DNA from 2 places in the Luxibacter massiliensis genome. Region 2 is predicted to be linked to the other one. Evidence: predicted binding sites of a transcription regulator. Region 2 holds the regulator's gene; the other holds the start of a gene.

Region 1 (3,431 bases), 440 kb from region 2:
AACCCAGATGTGTTTGTTTCCCCTGGTGAAGATTTTTTGGCGGAGTATGCTTTGTTCGGGACGGAGGGTGAAGTTTTAGAGACCAATGTAGAGGGAAAAGAATTAGAAAACCTGGCCGTGTTTTTACAAGGGGATGTCTATAATACGCACATCTGTCGTTATACTTATCCAGATAAAAGTACGATTATTATCCAATGGCATTTTCGGAAAGAGTTCGCCAACCCGGTACTGAGGAATGCACTGCCTCCTTATGAGCATTTATGGATGGCTACATTAGGGGCAGCATGCGTACTCTGTCTGCTGTTAAATATATTGTGGCTTTACAGGCTTCTGACGGTTAAGCTGGAGATATTCGGGGAAGTGAGTGGAAAGATAGGGGCCCAAGAGCTGGATTTTATAGTTCCTGAGGCAGGCATACGGGAATATGACAGGGCCCTTAATGCGATGGAACATATGAGAAAGGCGTTGTACGATTCACTGTCCTCCCAGTGGACAGCACAGCAGGAGCGGGAAGCGGAGATAGCAGCGCTGGCACATGATTTAAAAACTCCCCTGACTTTGGCCGGCGGCAATGCTGAACTTCTGCTCGATGAAGATTTGTCTGAGTACAGCCGTAAAAGGGCAGAGACAATTGTGGCGGCCAGCAACCGGGCTAGGCAGTATGTTGCCAGCCTGTTGGAAACTTCTGCCGGGATAGAAGAAAGGTTTGATGGCGCCAGTTTGCCGGCTATATTCGACGTCCTTTGTCAAAGTACCAGAAGTTTTGCCAGAGAACAGGAGGTTTGCCTGCAGGTTATAAACAGACTTGAGGGTGCTGCAAAAATTCAAAAGGAACATTTATTACGGGCCTTGAGCAATATCGTACAAAATGCCATCGAGTATACGCCATCTGGAAGGAATGTATATTTAGAAGGTTCTATGACAGAGGATGGATGGCAGGTGACTGTGCGTGACGAGGGGCCTGGATTTAGTGCGGCTGCCCTTCGGCATGGGACTAAGCGCCTATGGCGCGGGGATTCTGCAAGGGGTAGCAGTGGGCATAATGGCCTTGGCCTTTGGTTTGCGGCACGGGTAATCCGTGCACACGCAGGGCAGCTAGAGCTGGACAACTGTAATTCCGGGGGACTGGTCACAATTAAGTTTGGAAGTGTATTTCCTAAAGGGCAGAGGGATATTATCTTATAGCGTACAAAATTTTATGTTAAGAAAAATGGGATGCGGATTTCCTTTTCAAAGACTGGCTGATCATCTGCCCTGCTCCAGCGTCCTCATCTCAATGATTGTGGCATGGATGGCTATTTTGCATTACTTTAGATTATAAGCGGGTTATACAATGAAATTAATGGAGAAGTATGAGGGAGTTTACTAAGTTTTTATAATTTTAATATTTTTATTAGCACTCGCACAAAACGAGTGCTAAATTTTTGTTGACTTTTGAAAAGCAGTGTATTAGAATATCTTCTAGGCAATGAAATAAAGATCACAACAATGTACAATAATTGAAAAAGGAGTGTTATAAATGGGAACAGCAAAAAAGGGCAACTTATCTATTGACAGTGAGAATATATTTCCGATTATAAAAAAGTGGGTTTATTCTGACCATGATATTTTCTTCCGTGAACTTGTATCTAATGGCTGTGATGCCATTACAAAGCTGAAAAAACTCGATATGATGGGTGAATATGAATTGCCGGAAGATTATAAGGCTAAGATACAGGTGATTGTAAATCCAGAAGAAAAGACACTGAAATTTATTGATAACGGCGTGGGCATGACAGCGGCTGAGGTAGAGGAGTATATTACACAGATTGCCTTTTCTGGGGCGACGCAGTTCCTTGAAAAGTATAAGGACAAGACCACGGAAGATGATATGATCGGCCATTTTGGACTTGGCTTCTATTCTGCATTTATGGTGGCGGACGAGGTGCATATTGATACTTTGTCCTGCCAGGAAGGCGCAGAACCAGTGCACTGGGTAAGTGAAGGCGGCACAGAGTATGAGATGCAGGAGGGGAATCGGGCAGAGGTTGGTACAGAGATTACACTGTTCCTGAATGAGGACAGCCTGGAGTTTGCCAATGAATACAGAGCCAGGGAGGTACTGGAGAAATACTGTTCCTTCATGCCAGTCGAGATTTTCTTGTCCAAAGCCAATGCGGAACCAGAATATGAGACCATCGATGAGGAAGAACTTCTAGAGACAGACGAGGTCGTAGAGCATATTACAGAGGAAGTAAAAGAGGGCGAAGAAGGAGAGCCAAAGAAAAAGGCAAAAATTGTAAAACGCCCGGTATCTGTCAGTGATATTCATCCTCTGTGGGGAAGGAATCCAAGCGAATGTACGAAAGAAGAGTATATTGACTTTTACCGGAAGGTATTTATGGATTATAAAGAGCCGTTATTCTGGATTCATTTGAATATGGACTATCCATTTAACCTGAAAGGGATTCTTTATTTCCCCAAAATTAATACAGAGTACGATTCAATTGAAGGGACTATAAAGCTGTATAATAACCAGGTCTTTATTGCGGATAATATTAAAGAAGTAATACCAGAATTTTTGATGGTGCTCAAGGGTGTTATTGACTGCCCGGACCTGCCTCTGAATGTATCCAGGAGCGCCCTGCAGAATGATGGGTTTGTAAACAAGGTAGCTGATTATATTTCTAAAAAAGTAGCAGACAAACTGAACGGTATGTTTAAGACAGACAAAGAGAGTTATGAAAAATATTGGGATGATATCAGTCCGTTTATCAAATTTGGCTGTCTGAAAGATGAGAAGTTCGGAGAGAAAATCAAGGATTCTATTATCTTCAAAAATTTGGATAAGAAATATCTGACTTTAGAGGAGTGTATCAAAGAAAATGGCGGTGCCCAGGAACAGTCTGGCGACACAAAGGAGGCCAACAATACGACAGACGCATCTGAGGAAGCCTCCACAGAGGAAAATCAGGATGCAGAGGAAGAAAAGAAAATAAACATTTATTATGTGACAAACGAACAGCAGCAGAGCCAATATATTAATATGTTCAAGGAACAGGGGCAGGACGCCATACTGCTGACGCACAATATAGATTCTGCGTTCATCACCTACCTGGAACAAAAAAATCAAAATATCACTTTCCAAAGAATCGATGCAGAGGTACATGAGTCTCTCAAGGATGAGATTTCTGAGGATGAGAAGGAAGAATTCCAGAAAACAACAGACAGTCTGGTAGAGATATTCCGCAAAGAACTGAATAATGATAAACTGGAAGTGAAGGTAGAAAAGCTCAAAGATGATAATGTGGCAGCTATGGCAGTTCTTTCAGAGCAGTCCAGACGTATGGAAGAAATGATGAAGATGTACAGTATGGGCGGCGGCATGGATGCCGGAATGTTCGGCGGCCAGGCTTCCCTGATTTTGAACGCAGGCCACCCTCTTGTAAAGT
Region 2 (3,431 bases):
CATTGAAATATGCCGGAACAGTGATGACAGCATCGGTCACTTTCTCTCCCAGATAGCCTTCTGCGTCCGCTTTCAGCTTCTGCAGAATCATAGCTGAAATCTCCTGTGGAGAGTACTTTTTATCATCAATTGTTACTTTATAATCTGTACCCATCTCTCTCTTTATAGAAGAGATCGTCTTATCTGCATTTGTTACTGCCTGGCGTTTTGCAGGCTCACCTACAAGGCGTTCCCCTGTCTTTGTAAATGCCACTACAGAAGGAGTGGTTCTTGCGCCCTCCGTATTTGCAATGACAGTCGGCTGACCCCCTTCCATGACAGCCACACAGCTGTTTGTTGTACCTAAATCAATACCTATTATTTTGCCCATAATCATTTCCTCCTAGAATATTTACTCTAAATTTAGTTTGCTACTTTCACCATACTATGCCTCACTACACTATCGCGGTATGTGTAGCCTTTTTGGAACTCCTCGGCCACTGTGTTCTCCCCTAATTCTTCATCTTCCACATGCATCACTGCATTATGGAAGTCCGGGTCAAATTCGTTTCCTACCGCCTCGATGGGTTTTACCCCAACTTCCTCCAATGTAGTCATCAGCTGTTTATAAATCTTTTCCATTCCCTGTGCAAAGGGGTTGGATTGTTCTTCCTCTGGCACAGCTGCCAGGCCGCGTTCAAAATTATCCACGACCGGAAGAATTTTTTCTATGATATCTTTCGCTCCTATTTCATACATTTGGGACTTTTCCTTATCTGTACGTTTGCGGAAGTTATCAAACTCTGCCATCTGACGGGTAAGTCTGTCTGTCAGATCTTCAATTTTCTCGTCTTTTTTGTCTTTCTTTGGCTTTCGGCCAAACTTTTTTTTCTCTTTAGAGGGTGTATCGCTGCTGCCCTCGTCTTTCCCCTCTATATCAGCCTCCTCTTCCAAGCCGGCTTTGCCGCCTGTCTGGGCATCCTGCTCATCTAGCGGCTCCTCAGCTGCAGCCGCATCAGGCTGCGCATCCTCCTTAGCTGCTTCCTCGGCAGCCTTTGCCTTAGCTTCCTCTACAGCCTCTTTTACAATCTTTTCTTTGCTCATCTCTTCCACCAGCTATTCACCTTCCTGTTCTTTTGGATCTTTATAATAAATCGCATCCAACTCACTTTGCAGAGTTTTCAGCGTCTTCATGACATGTTCATAATCCATCCGTTTTGGGCCGATAATGCCAATCGTGCCTTTCATGCCTTCGCCCAACTCGTAAGTCGCTGTCACAACACTACAGTCCCTCATAGTCTTCACTGGAGCCTCATCCCCAATGTATACTTGGATCCCATGATTCTCCTCACTGGCCAGCGTCTCAGTCACAAGGTCTGCCAACTGCTGCTTTTCCTCGAATGCACTGATAATCTCCTGGGCACTCTGCTTATCGCTGAGTTCTGGGTATTTAAAAATATTTGTGGCGCCGCTTGTATAAATTTCCATGTCCTCATCCACATGGATGATCTCGGCCACGGCATCCAGGACATCGCTGATAACCTGGCTGTGGATTCCCGCCTGCTCTTTCAGCCTTGCTATCAGCCCCAGATTGATTTCCTCAATTGACATTCCGTTGAGCGTCGTATTGAGCAGCATATTCAGCTTAAGAAGATTCTCATTACTTAGTGTTTCACCAACCTCAATAATCTTATTCTTAATCACGTTGCCGCCCATCACAATCACAGCCACAATCTGCTCTTCGTCTACCTGGGAAAGCTGGATAAATTTAAGTGTATTCCTGCTGTTGACCGGGGCTGAAACCATAGTCGCGTAGTTCGTATTGGCTGCCAGGACTTTGGCCGCCTGCTTCAGCACTTTATCTACCTTATCGGTCTTTTCCAGCATCTTGTTCTTCAGCTCTGTGATCTCTTGTTCCTTTTCCTCCATCAGCATATCAACATACAGCCGGTATCCTCTGTCTGAAGGGATACGCCCCGCCGATGTATGAGGCTGGAATATATATCCCAAATCCTCCAGGTCAGCCATCTCATTCCTGATAGTAGCTGAACTCAGATTCAGCTCTGTATATTTTGAGAGGGTCCGTGAACCTACAGGCTCCCCTGTCTCCAGGTAATTCTGGATAATAGCCTTTAAGATCACCAGCTTCCTGCTGCTCAGCTCTGTGCCTATATCCAACGCCAACCCTCCTCCTTTCTGTATCTGAGTTCCTGTTAGCACTCCCTACTTTTGAGTGCTAACACCTTACGTATATTAAGATAGCACCCTGATTTCTTTTTGTCAACACTGTTTATAGATTTTTTATAGCTAGATTATATCTGTTCATTTATATGCCAGGCCATCCGTCCCCATGGGCAGTAAATTTCTCAGCTTTACTGTATTTTGGGTTCCATAAACTCTACAAATACCCGGTTACTTAAATCTGTCCCCCTTTTTGTCAAGTAGATCCTGTCACCAGATACAGCCGTAAGGCCCATGCTCCCCAGCCTGTCCAACTGCGGCCCGTAGACCCTGCCGATGTCTATCCCAAATGTCTCCCGGAAACACGCGGCTGACACGCCTTCTGTTTTCCGCAGGCCCAGGAACATAAATTCCTCCATCTCTTCTTCTATAGTAAGGTGTTCCAGCTCCCGGCAGATATCTGTCTTTTTGCCTGCCCATTCCAGATATTCACCCATATCCTCCGTGTTATGGTATCTCATATGGCCTATCAGTGAAGCCGCCCCAAGGCCTGCTCCCAGATATTCCCGGCGTTCCCAGTACCCCAGGTTATGTTTGCATTCAAATCCTTGCCTTGCGTAGTTGGAAATCTCATATTTCATATAGCCATATTTTAAAAGAGTCTCTTCCGTCACCTCATAAATGGCCCGCTCTGTGTCCTCGTCGGGAAGCCGGGGAAATCCCTTGCCCCTCCCCTCCCCATACATCTCATGAAAAGGGGTTTTCTCCTCCACAATAAGGCTGTATGCAGAGATATGCTCCGGCCCAAGTCCGGCCACTGCAGCTAATGTCTTTTTCCAGCTCTCTAATGTCTGTCCGGGTATAGCGGATATTAGGTCCACATTGATATTCCAGAATCCTTCCCTGCGGGCCATTTCATAAGTCTGAAGGAATTCCTGGAAGGTATGGATCCTTCCCAAAAGTCTCAATTCCTGGTCATTGGCCGACTGCAGCCCAAGGCTGATGCGGCTGACTCCCCCACACCTCCAGGCCTCCAGCTTGGCCTTGTCCACAGTCCCGGGATTGGCCTCCATGGTAATCTCTGCCTCCTTAGCCAAATGGAAGGAGGTTTTAACAGCCTGCAGAAGAGACTCCGCCTGTTCAGCCTTCAATATAGAAGGCGTCCCGCCGCCTATAAACACAGTTGACACTTGATAAGCACTGTCAAGCTGGGAGGAAAGCCCTCTTAGCTCTTCTAGCAGTGTATCTATATATAACTGCCGTATCCTTTC

What was found. The regulator HrcA, encoded in region 2, represses chaperone genes, less so after heat shock. The targets are predictions, from matches to a motif close to TGTTAGCACTCNNNNNNNNNGAGTGCTAACA.
Region 1: a site for HrcA is predicted at 1,392-1,422, ahead of htpG (molecular chaperone HtpG). Genes of this name have one in related genera too.

The regions. Positions count from the first base shown of each region.
Region 1 covers NZ_UWOE01000001.1:2,608,864-2,612,294, reverse strand. The annotation lists gene EFA47_RS11975 (sensor histidine kinase) at 1-1,185, shown strand, start outside; gene htpG (molecular chaperone HtpG) at 1,520-3,431, shown strand, end outside.
Region 2 covers NZ_UWOE01000001.1:2,172,012-2,175,442, forward strand. The annotation lists partial or broken gene dnaK (molecular chaperone DnaK) at 1-370, opposite strand, end outside; gene grpE (nucleotide exchange factor GrpE) at 403-1,083, opposite strand; gene hrcA (heat-inducible transcriptional repressor HrcA) at 1,096-2,157, opposite strand; gene hemW (radical SAM family heme chaperone HemW) at 2,352-3,431, opposite strand, start outside.